DNA from 2 places in the Marichromatium sp. AB32 genome. Region 1 is predicted to be linked to the other one. Evidence: riboswitches for the same ligand, from Rfam matches in the RefSeq annotation. Region 1 holds a riboswitch; the other holds the start of a gene.
The links. Region 1 has a riboswitch for cobalamin ahead of btuB (TonB-dependent vitamin B12 receptor). Riboswitches for the same ligand answer to the same signal wherever they lie in the genome.
Positions count from the first base shown of each region.

Region 1 (7,750 bases):
AGCAACGCCGGCTCCAGGACCTCTTCCTCACCCTGCGCTCGGCGCTCGATGAGGAGGCGACACGCGCCGTCTCGCTCGCCGCGGCGCTCTCCAACGTCCCGGATGTCCGCGCCGCCTTCGCCGCCGGCGATCGCGCGCGGCTGCGCGAACTCACCCTGCCGCTGTTCGAGCGGATGCACCGGCAATACGGTCTGGTGCAGTTCCAGTTCCATACCCCGCCGGCCACCTCCTTCCTGCGGCTGCACATGCCGGAGAAGTTCGGCGACGACCTGTCGGGGTTTCGCCACACCGTGCTCGCCGCCAACCGCACCCGCGCGCCGGTCAGCGGCCTGGAGGAGGGGCGCGCCGGGCTGGGGATCCGTGGCATCGTGCCGATGTTCGCGCCCGACGGGCGCCATCGCGGTTCGGTCGAGTTCGGGCTCTCCTTCGGCGAGCCCTTCTTCGTCGACTTCACCGAGCGCTTCGGTGCCCGTGCCCAGCTCACGCTGCGGCGCGGCCAGGACTTCGAACCCTTCGCCGGGACCATCGAGGACGGCACCCGGCTGACCGCCGAGGAGATGCGCCAGGTCATCGCGGGTGAGCGCATCCAGCGCCAGATCCTCTATCGCGACACGCCGATGGCGCTGCTGGCGCAAGCGATCACCGACTATGCCGGCGAGCCCGTGGGGGTGGTCGAGCTGCTGCTCGATCGCAGCGACGACGTCGGCGCCTTCAATCGCGCCATCCGCGACGCCTTGCTCTTCAGTCTGCTGGCGCTCTGTGTCGGCGCCGTGCTGACCTGGCTGCTGAGTCGCGCCATCGCCCGGCCGATTCGCGCCGCTGCCACGCGCATGAACGACATCGCCCACGGCGACGGCGATCTCACCCAGCACCTCGAGGCACGCGGTCGCAACGAGCTGACCGAGCTGGCGGTGGCCTTCAACGCCTTCGTCGACCGTATCCACAACCTGGTCAGGGAGCTGGTCGGGGGTGGCGATCGGTTGAGCGAGGCGGCCGGTGGGCTGTCGGCGACCAGCGAGCAGATCCGCGCTCAGCTCGAGCGTCAGCAGTCGGGCACCGATCAGGTCGCCACCGCCATGACCGAGATGACCGCCACCGTCGCCGAGGTCGCGCGCAACGCCACGCGCGCGGCCGAGGCGACCCGTGACATGGAGCGCGAGGCCGGCGGTGGCGCGGCGGTGGTGCGCGAGACGATCGACGCCATCGAGTCCCTGGCCGCGGCGGTGGAGAACGCCGCGACGGTGATCGCGCGGCTCTCGGACGATGCCGAGTCGATCGGCCGGATCCTCGATGTGATCGGCGGCATCGCCGAGCAGACCAACCTGCTCGCGCTCAATGCCGCGATCGAGGCGGCGCGCGCGGGCGAGCAGGGGCGCGGCTTCGCGGTGGTCGCCGACGAGGTGCGCAGCCTTGCCGGGCGCACCCAGTCGGCCACCCATGAGATCCAGGGCATGATCGAGGCGCTGCAGGGCGGCGCCCGTGAGGCGGTCACGGTGATGGCCGACGGTCGCACCAAGGCCGGCGAGAGCGTTGCCCAGGCCGGACGCGCCGGTGCATCGCTCGAGGCGATCACCGCCGAGGTGGCCACCGTCAACGACATGAACGGCCAGATCGCCAGCGCCGCCGAGCAGCAGCGCGCGGTGGCCGAGGAGATCGACCGCAACCTCTCCGGCATCAGCCACGAGGAGGAGGAGATCGCCGCCGTCTCGCGACGCATCGCCGAGGCCGCCGAGGCGCTCGCCGCGCTCGCCGCCGAGCAGCAGGAGCGCACCCGGCGGTTCAAGGTCTGAGCCTCAGCCGAGGACGCCGAGCAGGGCGCGGGTGACGCCGCTGAGGCTCTCGCCGGCGATCAGCCCGGCGGCCGCGGCGAGCAGGAAGCGCTCGGCCAGTCGTGGGCGGTAGCGGGCGAGGGCGTGCCCGACCAGACTGCCGAGACAGAGGGTGAGCGAGAGCGATGCCGGGATCACCATCGCCAGCCCCAGCGCTGGCGCGCTCGGTACCCGGCGCGGTCCGTGGCGGTGTTCGAGCAGGGTCAGCACGACCCCGCAGCCGGCGGCGAGGAGGAGTGCGGCGAGCGCGCTCGGCGGCAGCGCGGCGAGTCCCTGGTCGAGGGTCTCGGCCACCACCTTCCAGGTTGCTACCGCCGGGGCCGGCCACTGCTCGGTGATCAGCATGGTCGCCGGGTCCGGGATCAGGCGCAGATAGACCAGGCTGCCGACCACACTGCCCACGGCCACCCCCAGACACTGCGCGATCACCTGGTAGCCCGGGGTGGCGCCGATCGCGTGTCCGGCCTTGAAGTCGTTGAGCAGATCGGCGCTCTGCCCGGCCGCGCCGCCGGCGACGTTGGCGCCGACCAGGTTGGCCGTCTGGTCGCCCGGCGCGGTGATGCCGCTGCCGAGCTGCGAGACCTTGCCGATGGCGCCGATCGGCGGGATGCCGGTCTCGCCGACCACGCGCGCCGCCACCATCGCCAGCACGAAGGCGATCGGCACCGCCAGCAGCGCGAGCAGCCAGTGGATGCCGAAGATCTGCGTCTGGGCGAGCACCACCAGGGCGCTGGCGAGCGCCAGTCCGAGTGCGCGGTGCAGTGTGGCCCCGTCGTCGTTTCGCCCGGTGCCGGTGCCCGCGGCATGGGCGGCGCGCAGTTGCAGCACCAGCCGGGTCAGGGTCGCGGCCACCAATAGAGCCACCCCGGGCCACAGCAGCCATTCGATCATGGTTCCGAACCAGCTCGCAGCCGGGTCGGTCGCGCCCGGCAGGATGAACCCCTGGTACAACCCCAGCGGGCCGAGCAGCGCCCAGGCGATGAGCGCGCCGAGCAACAGCGAGAGCCCGGCGCGGACCCCGATGATGGCGCCGAAGCCGGCGAGCATCAGCGAGGGGTCGAGGCTGAGGGTGAGGTTCTTGGCGCTGATCGCCGCGCCGCCGGCGAGTGCGCCGGCGGCGGGCAGCTCGACGCCGAGTCCCGGACGCGGCAGCGCCCAGCGACCGCTGTCGAGCCACTTGAGCGCGGCGGCCAGGGCGCCGGCGCCGAGCAGGACGCGCAGTCTCAGCCGTGCCTCGCGACCCTGGCGGAACATCTCCTGCAATGCCTCGGCGGTGGCGCGACCGGTGGGGAAGGGCAGCGGGGTACGCACGATCAGCCCGGCGCGCAGATACCAGGCGACCCAGATGCCGAGGAAGCTCACCGCGAACACCCAGGCGATCAGCTCGACGGCGGGCAGGTTGCCGCCGGAGAGCATCGCCAGGGCCGGGATCGGCGCGACCAGCCCGCCGGAGATGATGTTGGCCGCGGAGGACGCGGTGGTCTGGGTGATGTTGCCCTCGCCGATGGCCAGCGGCGCGCTCAGGCGCAGTCGCGCAAGCAGTGCCCAGAGTCCGCTGGCGATCAGCAGCGCCACGATCGAGATGTTGAACGACCAGCCGATCTTCAGTCCGGCGTAGACGTTGCACGGGGTGAGCAGGGCGCCGAGTAGCGCGCCGCCGAGGAGCGCCCGGGCGCTCAGCTGTCGATGCCTGTCCATGTCGCTCCCGATGATTGCGCACCCATCGTCCGGGTGCGGGTGACTGTGCCCCTGTCATGCGATCCGTGTCCCTCGCGCCGGATCGGGCAGGGTTCCTGTGTTAGGATGGTGAAATCCTTTGCAATGGTTTTGCCAGTCCGGGCGGCTGCTCGGATCCTCTGGTGGCGCGCTCACGCGCCCGGCGCCGGCGAAGCGCGTACGACGAATACCGTCACTTCTTTCGCCAACCCCTTTGGATAGCCGTGCCCATTCGGTTCAGCGTCCTCTTCTGACTATCCACAGAGGAGCTTTGTCATGTCCTACAACAATGCCCAGCCCAAGCGGGCGGTGGCGGTCGAGTCCGCCCGCCCGTTCCGTGTCCACACCCAGCGTAATCTCGACCGCATCGATGCGCTGCGTGGACTCTCCGAGGATCGCCGTTTCGCGATGAAGGTGGTCTCGACCGTGCTGCCGTTTCGCGTCAACGACTATGTGATCGATGAACTGATTGACTGGGACAATGTCCCCGATGATCCGATCTTCCAGCTGGTATTCCCGCAGCAGGGGATGCTCAGCGAGCGTCATTTCAGCCGCATTGCCGACCTGCTGCGCGCCGAGGCCGCGCCCGCCGCGCTCGAGGCCGCGGTGCGCGAGATCCGCGCCGAGCTCAACCCCCATCCCGCCGGACAGCTCGAGAGCAACCTGCCCAAGCTCGACGGCGAGCGCCCGCTCGAAGGGCTGCAGCACAAGTATCGCGAGACCGTGCTGTTCTTCCCCAGTCAGGGGCAGACCTGTCACGCCTATTGCAGCTTCTGCTTCCGCTGGGCGCAGTTCGTCGGCGACAAGTCGCTGCGCATCGCCTCGAACGAGGCCTCCGGGCTGCACGCCTATCTGCGCCAGCACCCGCAGGTCACCGATCTGTTGATCACCGGCGGTGATCCGATGGTGATGAAGGCGCGCCATCTCGAGGCCTATCTCGAGCCGCTGCTGCGTCCCGAGTTCGATCACGTCCAGAGTATCCGCATCGGCACCAAGGCGTTGACCTTCTGGCCCCAGCGTTTCGTCGGCGACGCCGACAGCGACCAGCTGATGGCGTTGCTCGAGCGGCTGGTGGCCAACGGCAAGCACGTCGCGCTGATGGCCCACACCAACCACTGGCGCGAGCTCGAGACCGCGACCGCCCGCGAGGCGATCGCGCGGCTGCGCGCCACCGGCGCCGAGATCCGCAGCCAGGGGCCGTTGCTCGCCCACATCAACGACGACCCCGAGGTGTGGACGCGGATGTGGCGCACCCAGGTGCGCCTCGGCATCATCCCCTACTACATGTTCGTGCAGCGCGATACCGGCGCCCAGCACTACTTCGAGGTGCCGCTGGTGCGTGCCTGGGAGATCTATCGCGAGGCGATCCAGGGGGTCTCGGGGCTGGCTCGCACCGCGCGCGGTCCGAGCATGAGTGCGGGGCCGGGCAAGATCGAGATCCAGGGCGTGACCGAGGTCGCCGGCGAGCGGGTGTTCGTGCTGCGCTTCCTCCAGGGACGCAACCCCGACTGGGTCAACCGCCCCTTCTTCGCCCGCTTCGACCCCAAGGCGACCTGGCTCGACGATCTGGTGCCGGCCTTCGGCGAGGATCGCTTCTTCTTCACCGACGAGTATCTCACCCGCTGGCCGAGCGCCCAGGCGGCGCGGATCGAGTCGGTCCGCGCGCCCGAGTCTGCGCTGCCCGAGGTCTCCGGACTCTGACCCTCCCCCCGCGGCGCCCGCTCTCTGCGAGCGGCGTCGGCGGTATCGTTCTCGGCTTGACCCCGGTCAGTCAGTCTGTCCCGTGGCGGGGGCGGGCGTTGACTTGCTCCTTCCGATCGGACTTAATCGGCGCCCTCGATTCCGCGGTGGCCCCTGGACCCAGTTCCCGGGGCTGAAACGGGAAGACCGGTGCGCCGATCGTCCGCGATCGGTCAGTCCGGCGCTGCCCCCGCAACGGTAGACGAATCAGGGCGCGACCTGATGCCACTGTGTCGATCACGGGAAGGCGTCGCGTCCGGGGCCATGCCGGCCCGCTCGTGAGCCCGGAGACCGGCCTCGGAATCAGGATCCGCAGTGCCCGCAAAGCGAGGCCGGGCGGGTCCGTCAAGCCGGGGCTGCGTGGGTAGACCGGGTGGCGATCGCGGCTCCTCGCGCATCCAGCGCGTGGCCGGTGACGTCTGCCCGCCGAGCATCCAGCCCCTCTCTGTTGTCGACCCCTGCGGGTGTGCGGGGTCCTGTGAGGAGCATGTGATGAAGAGTCCCTTGATGCTGGCGGCGCTGGCCGCGCCCTTGAGCGCCCAGGTCCTGGCCCAGACCGATTCCCAGGTGTTGGAGCCGACGGTGGTCACTGCCACGCGTACCGCCGAGCCGGCGGGCGAGACCCTGGCCACGGTGAGCGTGATCGATCGCGCCGAGATCGAGCGGCGTCAGGCCCGCTCGGTGCCCGATCTGCTGCGCACCCTGCCCGGCGTGAGCATCGCCCAGAACGGCGGTCCCGGCCAGTCGGCCTCGGTGATGCTGCGCGGCACCAATTCCGATCACGTGCTGGTGCTGATCGACGGGGTGCGTGTCGGCTCGGCCACCCTGGGCACGACCTCGCTGCAGGACCTGCCGGTCGATCAGATCGAGCGCATCGAGGTGGTGCGCGGGCCGCGTTCGAGCCTCTACGGCTCCGAGGCCATCGGCGGTGTCATCCAGGTCTTCACCCGTCGCGGCGGCGGCGCGCTCACCCCGCGCTTCAGCGTCGGTGTCGGCGAGCTGGGCACCGCCAGCGTCTCCGGCGGGCTCTCCGGCGGCGGCGAGCACGCCTGGTTCAACCTCGGCGCCAACTTCGAGCAGACCGACGGCATCAACGCCTGCGCCGGTCGCCCCTTCCCCTATGCCGGTTGCGGCGTCGATCAGCCCGATCGCGACGGCTACAGCAGTCACGGCGTCAGCGCCCGCGCCGGTTATGCCTTCAACGAGCGCGCCGAGGTCGAATTCCACCTGCTCAGCGCCGAGAGTGCCAACGACTTCGACGGCTCGGCCTTCTCCGGCAACAAGGCCCGCTCCTCGCAGCAGGTCTTCGGCGCCAACGCCACCCTGCGCCCGCTCGATGCCTGGACCCTGACGCTCACCGCCGGGCGCAGCTGGGATGATTACCGGGTGTTCTACGACGATGCCGCCGCGGCGGTCTTCGATCAGTTCGTCGACCGCTTCCAGACCGAGCGCGACAGCCTCTCGCTGCAGAGTGATGTCACCATCGCCGCCGGGCAGCTGGTGAGCCTCGGGATCGACTATGTCGACGATCGGGTCAGCGGGACCGTCGACTATGCCGAGGACGCGCGCGACAACCTCGGCGTGTTCGGTCAGTACCAGGGCAGCTTCGGCGCCTTCGATCTCAAGCTCAGCCTGCGTCAGGACGACAACCAGCAGTTCGGCAGCCACACCACCGGCAGCGCCGCGCTCGGTTATCTGTTCGCCAACGACATCCAGGTCGCGCTCTCCTACGGCACCGGCTTCAAGGCGCCGACCTTCAACGAGCTCTACTACCCGGGCTTCGGCAACACCGCGCTCGATCCCGAGGAGTCCGAGAGCATCGAGCTGATGGCCAACGGCCCGCTGCCGCTGCCCGGGCGGATGCGCGGCGACTGGCAGCTGAGCCTCTACCAGACCGAGATCGACGACCTGATCGCCTATGACTCGGCCATCTTCGCCCCGGCCAACGTCGACTCGGCGCGGATCCGCGGCCTCGAGGCCGCGGCCGATCTCCGCTGGGACGACTGGACGCTGGCCGGCAACCTCACCCTGCTCGATCCCGAGAACCGCTCCGAGGGCGCCAACGACGGCAATCTGCTGCCGCGTCGCGCCGAGCAGAGCCTGCAGCTCGATCTCGATCGCACGCTCGGACGCTGGCGCGCCGGTGCGACCCTGCAACTGGTCGGCGAGCGCTACGACGACCTCGCCAACCAGGTCGATCTCGACGCCTATGCGCTGCTCGATCTGCGTCTCGAATACGCCTTCAACCCGGCGCTGCGCCTCCAGGGACGGCTCGCCAACGCCCTCGACGAGACCTATGAAACGGCCTATCTGTACAATCAGCCCGGTCGCGCGTTCTACCTGACCCTGCGCTACCAGCCCTGACCCCGGACGTCGCTCCGCCCCGCGTCGGGGCGGGGCCGCCCGGCGAGCAAGGCCGTCGTGTCCTCGATCCCTTCCCGCCGCCCCGTGCGGCATTCGACCCG
Region 1 is NZ_RHFJ01000042.1:2,660-10,409, forward strand. It holds gene EBL85_RS12390 (methyl-accepting chemotaxis protein) at 1-1,790, shown strand, start outside; gene EBL85_RS12395 (OPT/YSL family transporter) at 1,794-3,527, opposite strand; gene EBL85_RS12400 (KamA family radical SAM protein) at 3,822-5,246, shown strand; cobalamin riboswitch at 5,374-5,600, shown strand; gene btuB (TonB-dependent vitamin B12 receptor) at 5,778-7,649, shown strand.

Region 2 (7,750 bases), on a different contig from region 1:
ACCGGCCAGGCATTGGGGTTGATACCGGTCGAGAGATCGAGCCAGTCGGTCAGCGGGATGTCGTAGCGCGCGGCGGCCTGACGCAGCCGCCCGCCGTGTTCGGGACGGGGCAGATCGGAATGGATCGGGACGATGGTGGCTGTCATGCTGAGGCGCGCGGATCGAGGTGGCGATGGCTGGCTGGAAAACAATCGGTCAATCTGCCAGTTGCCCGGGGTTCGTGCAAGCTGGTGGCTGATTGCGAGCCGCCAGCTTCCAGCTCCCAGCCTCCAGCGGGGAAACTCGGCGCCACTGGCTGGCGGCTGGCGGCTGATTGCGGGCTGCCAGCTTCCAGCTCCCAGCCTCCAGTGGGGGAAACTTGGCGCCGGTGGCTGATAGCTAGCGGCTGGTTGCGGGCTGCCAGCTTCCAGCTACCAGCCTCCAGTGGGGAAGCTTGGCGCCGGTGGCTGGCGGCTGGTAGCTGGCGGCTGGCGGCTGAAAGCTGGAAGCTGGAAGCTGGAAGCTGATAGCGTTCCCCATCTTCCGTATTCGAGCATCCCGGATGGATCCACTCTTCAGACTCACCGACATCCACTTCGCCTATCCTGGCCGACCGCCGGTACTCAGCGGGGTCGAGCTGACGATCCGGTCCGGTGAACGGATCGCCGTCCATGGTGCCAACGGCTCGGGCAAGAGCACCCTGTTGCAGTTGATGGTCGGGCTGTTGCGCCCCGCCGCCGGCACCCTGGTCGCCTTCGGCGCACCCCGCCGCGTCGAGCACGACTTCCATGCGGTACGTCGGCGCGCCGGGCTGGTGTTCCAGGACGCCGACGACCAGCTGTTCTGTCCCACGGTGGTCGAGGACATCGCCTTCGGTCCACGCAACCTCGGTCAGTCGCCGGCGCAGGCCCGAGCGACGGTCGAGCGCACCCTCGCCCGACTGGGGCTCGAACACCTGCGCGACCGCGTCACCCACCGTCTCTCCGGTGGTGAGCGTCGTCTGGTCGCCCTCGCCGCGGTGCTCGCCATGGAGCCAGAGGTGCTGCTGCTCGACGAGCCGACCAACGCGCTCGACGACCCCACCCGTGCCCGTCTCCTGCAGATCCTCGCCGACCTCGATCAGACCCTGGTGCTGGTCAGCCACGACACCCCACTGCGCCAGACCCTCGCCACCCGCCACTACCGACTCGACCAGGGACGGCTGGAGGCAGGCTGATAGCTGATAGCCACCAGCCGTCAGCTGCCAGCCACCAGCCGCTAGCCACCGGCGCCAAGCTTCCCCGCTGGAGGCTGAAAGCCGGAGGCTGGCGGTTCGCAATCAGCCGACAGTGGAGGGTAGCGGTGTCATGAACCGATGGCCGACTGCCTTTCCCTTCCCTTGCGGTTCGAACCAGCGGCCAGCTGACAGCCTCCGGTCGGGAGGGCCAGCGCGCATGGCCGACGATTGACGGGCAACACGGTCTCTTTGCCCCGGTGACTCACAATCCACCGACGGCTGACAGCTGGCGGCTGGTCGCTGGCAGCTGGCGACTGGCGGCTGGCGGCTAACCGCTTGACTCGCCCTCGACCGGCGGTATGATGCTCGGCCAGCGATGGTTCCCCGCGAGGGGATCAAAAGGGAACACGGTGCGGCCCGTTCGGGCCAAGGCCGTGGCTGCCCCCGCAACTGTCAGCGGCGAGTCCGCGCCCCCTCATGACGCCACTGGTCCGCGCCGGACCGGGAAGGCCGGGCGCCCGACCCCGACCCGCGAGCCAGGAGACCTGCCATCGAGACACCGATCGCCTGACCGTCGGACGGGGTGTGCCGAGGGTGGGACCCACTGGCGCCCTGCCCGGCCCCGGCGTCCGCTCACCGGGCCGGTCGTGCCAACCGTCCAGTCCCTCCCCCGAGATCCACCGCCCCGCCCAGCAACACCGCCTGGAGGCGCCCGTCGACATGGATCTCGCCAAGCTCTCTGCCGCCACACAGGCCGCGCTCGAATTCGTCCGTGCCGGCGGCCCGGTGATGCTGGTGTTGTGCGCGCTCTCGCTGCTCGCGCTCACCCTGGTGCTGTTCAAGCTGCTGCAGTTCGCGCGGTTGCGGGTCGGCGCGCGCGCCTTCATCGCGCCGACGCTCGCCGCCTGCGCCGCCGGACGGCTCGACGAGGCGCGCGGCGCGCTCGCCCCCGCCCCTCAACCGATCGCCGCGGTGCTGGCGGTGGCCATCGACGGACTGGCGGACGGCGGGCGCACCCCGCAGCAGCTGCGCGAGGAGGTGCTGCGCGAGGCGGCGGCCCAGCAGCAGCGGCTCAACGCCCATCTGCGCGGACTCGACGCCATCGTCACCCTGGCGCCGCTGCTCGGACTGCTGGGCACCGTACTCGGCATGATCGAGGCCTTCCGCACCCTCGAGCAGGCCGGCGGACAGGCCAACCCGGCGCTGCTCGCCGGGGGCATCTGGGAGGCGCTGCTGACCACCGCCGCGGGCCTGGCGATCGCCATCCCCGCCGCCGCGGCGCTGCACTGGCTGGAGGCGATCATCGAGCGCGCGCGTCACGACACCGAGGACGCCCTGACCCGGCTGTTCACCATGCCGGTGGCCGATGCACATTGAGCCGCTGCGCCGCCGCGGTCGCGGCATCGGACTCGCGCCGCTGGTCGACGTGGTCTTCCTGCTGCTGCTCTTCTTCCTGCTCGCCGCCCGACTCGACCCACTGCAACAATTGCCGATCGAGACCCGTGACGGCGGCACCGCCGACAGCGTCGCGACCACGCTGCGACTCGATGTCGCCGCCGACGGCGGGCTGCGGCTCGACGGCGTGCCCTGCCCGCACGATGCACTGGTGACACGGCTGCGCGCGCGGCTCGCCGCGGAACCGGGCAGCACGCTGGTGATCGTCCCCGAGCGCGAGACACCGCTCCAGACCCTGGTCCAGATGACCGACCTGGCGCGCCTGGCTGGCGCACAACAGCTCGCCCTGATCGAGCCCTGAGGGCACACGGATGCAGATCCCCGGACCACCCCGCAGACGCCAGCGCGACCCGATGAGCGGGCTGGTCGACGTCGTGCTCCTGCTGCTGGTGTTCTTCCTCCTGGTCGGCACCCTCGAGCCACCCTCGCCGCTACCGGTCACGCCCCCCGAGGCCGCGCCGGGCGAGCGCCTGCCCGATGGCCGCCTGCGGCTCGTACTCGCCGCCGACGGCCGGCTCGCCCTCGCCGGCGTGCCGATCACCCGTGCGGAGCTGGACGCGGAGATCGCCGCACGCGTGGCGGACGAGCCGGGGCGCGCGATCGCCGTCGAGGCCGACGCCGACACCCCGAGCGGAACCCTGCTCGATCTACTCGCGATATTGCGCGCGCAGGGGGTCGACGCGCTCTCGCTGATCACCCGGGAGTCGCCATGAGCCGGACGACGACCCGCCTGCTGTGGGGCGTGGCGCTGATCCTGGCGCTGGGCGCGCACCTGGCCCTCGCCTGGCTGCTGCCGCCGCTGCGCGAACCGGCGCTCGGGACGGGCGAGATCCGGCTCTCGCTCCAGGGTAGAGGAACGCCCGACGCACCCGCCGACATCGCCGACGCGGCACCAGCGAGCGCCGAACCGACGCTCACCCAACCAGCGCCAGCGCCAGCGCCAGCGCCAGCGCCAGCGCCAGCGCCAGCGCCAGCGCCAGAGCCAGAGCCAGAGCCAGAGCCAGAGCCAGAGCCAGAGCCAGAGCCAGAGCCAGAGCCAGAGCCAGAGCCAGAGCCGAGTATCGCGGCGCCACGCGCGAGCGCCAAGCCCCCCCCTCCACCACCGCCGCCGACTCGAAGTGAGTCGGCGACGCCCGTCGCGCCCGCACGCCCCAGCTCGACGACGCATGCGGACGTGACCCCGAGCAGACGCGCCGAGCAGACCGGCACCGACCGTCCGGCTCGCCCCCTCGCCGGCAACCCACCGCCGCGCTACCCGCGACTGGCGCGTCGCCAGGGGGTCGAGGGTCGGGTGCTGATCCGGGTCGCGGTCGGCGCCGACGGGCGGGTCGGCGCCACCACCCTGATCGAGAGCAGCGGCCATCGCCTGCTCGACGACGCCGCACTGCGCGCGGTCGAGCGCTGGCGCTTCGCACCGGCCTGGCAGGCCGGACGCGCGGTCGCGGCACAGCTCACGGTGCCGGTGATCTTCCGTCTGGAGTCGGGCTGAGCGGCCTCAGCCCAGCGCCGCAAACCCCAACCCAAAGGCGAGCGCCACCACCGAGCTCCACCCCAGCAGCCGCAGCGCACGCCGCAGATCGACGGCGCCGAGCGCCGCCGGCCACGTCGGATCGCCGAGGAAGCGATCGGTGACCAGTCGCCCGCCGGACCACACCGGTCCGATCAACCGCACCCGCAGCGCCCCGGCACAGGCCGCCTCGCTCCAGCCCGAGTTCGGGCTCGGCAGCAGCGCGTGATAGCGCCAGGCCGCGCGCAGCGCCAACCCGGGGTGCTCGCGCAGCAGCACCGCGGCAAGCGCGACCACCAGCGGCGAGAGCCGGGCCGGGAGCCAGTGCACCAGATCGTCCGAGCGCGCACCGGCCCAGCCGAAGCGGCGATAACGCTCGTTGCGATAGCCGACCATGGAGTCGAGGCTGGAGACGGCCTTGACCACCACCAGCCCCGGCACCCCGAACAGACAGAGCGCCCACAGCGGGGTGAGCACGCCGTCGGTGAGGTTCTCCGACAGGCTCTCGATGGTCGCGCGCGTCACCCCGTCGGTGCCGAGCGGCTCGACATCCCGCCCCACCAGCATCGCCAGTTGCGCGCGCGCGCCGGGCAGGTCGCCGGCGACGAGCGGCGCCAGCACCCGCCGACCGTGTTCGAGCAGGTCACGGGTGCAGAGCAGGCTGTAGGCGATGAACAGATCCCAGCCGAGCGCGAGCGGCGGGTGCAGCGCCGCCAGCCCGAGGCGCACGCCCCACCAGGCGGCAAGCGCGCCACCGACCACCAGCAGCCAGTGCAGGACGCCGCCCAGATAGCCGTCGAGCCCGCGCGCGAACAACGCCTGCTCCGAGCGCGCGATCCAGCCACCGAGCAGGCGCACCGGATGGAGCCGATAGACCGGGTCGCCGAGCAGCGCATCGAGCAGCACGGCGCCGAGGATCAGCGACAGCTCGATGTTCAGCGACATGGCAGCATGCCCTTGGTCTGGATGGATCTCGGCAAGTGGCGGAGAGAACGGTGGCTCATCGGTGGAGAGAGGGTCTGAGGTCGCGGCGCGGCAGGGTAAGCCAACGAGTCGACCCCGGGCAACGTCTGGCGATCCGGGTAAAAACACCCGAGCGATGATCCCAAGCAATCAAGTCGGTAATTTTCGGCGAACCTCGGCGATCGCCCCCGATCCAATTGATATAGTCCAGGCGATCGCTCGAGCCACCGCACTCGACCCGGCCACGCCAACGAGCAGACGCCCTCGTTGCAGCGGAGGCATGAAGGTCATGCGGACGAGCCGGTCAGCCGTCGCAGGTTTCACCGACCGCCGCGCACTGCAAGACTCCACCGCCCCTGGGCGACGCCTTGAAGCTCGACGGAAACGAGACCTGCACCCTGTTTTCGTCGGCTGCCGCGGGCGCAGCCGTTCTCCCGCCGACCACGGCGAGGGCTTGTGGAGGAAACGATGAAGAAACGCACATGGCTGCTGCTCGGGAGCGGGGGCGTGCTGCTCCTGGCGGGGCTGGCGAGCGGGAGCTGGATGGTCACCGAGACCGCCCTCCAGGCGACGTCCGACCGTGAATTCTGCAGCAGCTGTCACACCATGGATGCCTTCGTCGCCTCCTATGATCAGGACGTCCACGGCGGCCAGAACCCCCAGGGACTGCGGGCCGACTGCGCCGACTGCCACCTGCCCCACGACAGCCCCGCCAATTATTTCGTGCAGAAGGGACTGTTCGGTCTCAAGGCCGGCTGGGGACAGGTGGTCTCGCTCGTCTTCGAGCCCGACTGGATCGCCAGCCTCGAGCAACGCAACGACTTCCTCTACGACTCGGCCTGCCTGAACTGTCACGCCGCACTCGAACACGCCCCCGAGCAGAGCCCGGCCGCGGCCTTCGGACACCGCACCTATTTCGCGCCGGACAACGCCCTGAGCTGCGCCGACTGCCACCCCCACGTCGGCCACAAGGATCTGCGCGCACACCTCGCCGGCGACGCCCTTCCCACCACCACGAACGAGGAGTGAAGATGTCCGTCCGTGCCATCCCGCTACTGATCGGCGCCACGCTGTTGAGCGCCACCGCCCTGGCCGACCCGAGCGGCGACGCCGCACGCGGCGCCCAGGTCTACGAGGCCAAGATGTGCAACCTCTGCCACACCCTGGGCGGCGAGTCCGGCCCCATGGCCGCACTCGGCGGCACGCTCGACCAAGTCGGCGCCGAGCGCAGCGCGCAGTGGCTGCGCGACTACCTGCTCGATCCCACCGCCACCCTGCCCGGCGCGCAGATGCCCAAGACCGAGCTGACGCCGCAGGAACTGGCCGACCTGGTCGCCTATATGCACTCGCTGCGCTGAGCCGCCCGCGGACATCGGCGCGCGCGCCGATGTCCGAAACCTTATCCATCCTGCAGACGCGCCTCGTCTCATCCGTCATGCTTCCATGCTTGACGATCGAGCGCGCGACCCACGACACAAAGACACCGGGGCTACCCGGTGCGACCGCCTCGAATGGCGCGGATCAACCCCGCGGACGCACAATTCACCACCGATATCAACGCCGTGTACAATGAAAGCCCAGATACCGGGACACCTGGACGCCCCGGTTGCGCAAGGAGCAGCAAGGAACCCGATGCCCAGTCGTCAGCAGTCCCTCCCGTTCCCCGCCACCGGCCGGCCTCAGCAACCGACGTGGCCGCACCCAGAACATCGATGACAGCGGCCCGTCGTCTTCGTGGCGTGACCCTGATCGAGCTGATGGTGACCCTGGCCATCGCCGTCATCCTGCTCTCGCTGGCCGTCCCCGGTTTCCAGCACCTGCTGCAGGACTCGCGACTCACCGGCCTCACCAACAGCCTCAGCGCCAGCCTCCAGCAGGCCCGGGTCGAGTCGCTGAGCCGGGGCCAGACCGTCGCCGTCTGCGCGACCGGCGACGCCGATGCCGATCAGCCAACCTGCACCATCACCACCGACTGGGCTGACGGCTGGCTGGTGTTCGTGCGTGACGATGCCGACGCCACCGGCGTCAAGACCGACATCGACGGTGACGGGCGGGCCGACGACCGTCTGCTCAAGGTGGTGCGCCCGTTCGGGGCCGCCACCCTCACCGCCAGCGGCGGCGACCCGATCGTCTTCACCCCACCGTTGGGCGAGGCCGCCGAGACCCGCTTCACCATCCGGGTCACCGACGGCGAGCAGCGTTGTCTGCGGGTCAAGCGCACCGGCCAGGTACGACTCGACGAGGGCTGTGATGGCTAGATACCCACGCATCGGTCGCCGCCAGCGCGGCCTGACCCTGATCGAGGTGCTGGTGACCATGGTCGTGCTCGCCGTCGGGCTGCTCGGCTTCGGCGCGCTGCAGGCGCTGACCATGAAGAGCAACCTCGGCGCGCTGCAGCGCAGCTATGCCACCCTGCACGCCCACGACATCATCGAGTCGATGCGCGCCAATCGCGCCGAGCGCGCGAGCTATGCCACCGGATTCACCGACAGCGTCTCCGGCACCTCGGTCAGCGCCCAGGACCTGCAGCGCTGGAAACAGGCCCTCGCCGCCGACCTGCCGAGCGGCGAGGGCCGGATCACCCTCGACGGCGACAAGGTCGCGATCACGCTGCGCTGGCGCGAGACGCG
Region 2 is NZ_RHFJ01000056.1:1,425-9,174, forward strand. It holds gene cobD (threonine-phosphate decarboxylase CobD) at 1-146, opposite strand, end outside; gene EBL85_RS13815 (energy-coupling factor ABC transporter ATP-binding protein) at 542-1,195, shown strand; cobalamin riboswitch at 1,556-1,763, shown strand; gene EBL85_RS13820 (MotA/TolQ/ExbB proton channel family protein) at 1,916-2,572, shown strand; gene EBL85_RS13825 (biopolymer transporter ExbD) at 2,562-2,951, shown strand; gene EBL85_RS13830 (biopolymer transporter ExbD) at 2,962-3,363, shown strand; gene EBL85_RS17225 (energy transducer TonB) at 3,825-4,139, shown strand; gene cbiB (adenosylcobinamide-phosphate synthase CbiB) at 4,146-5,102, opposite strand; gene EBL85_RS13845 (NapC/NirT family cytochrome c) at 5,589-6,149, shown strand; gene EBL85_RS13850 (cytochrome c family protein) at 6,152-6,478, shown strand; gene EBL85_RS13855 (GspH/FimT family pseudopilin) at 6,833-7,378, shown strand; gene pilV (type IV pilus modification protein PilV) at 7,371-7,750, shown strand, end outside.
Region 2: linked by a shared signal. The riboswitch ahead of EBL85_RS13820 (MotA/TolQ/ExbB proton channel family protein) and the one ahead of btuB (TonB-dependent vitamin B12 receptor) in region 1 are both predicted to bind cobalamin.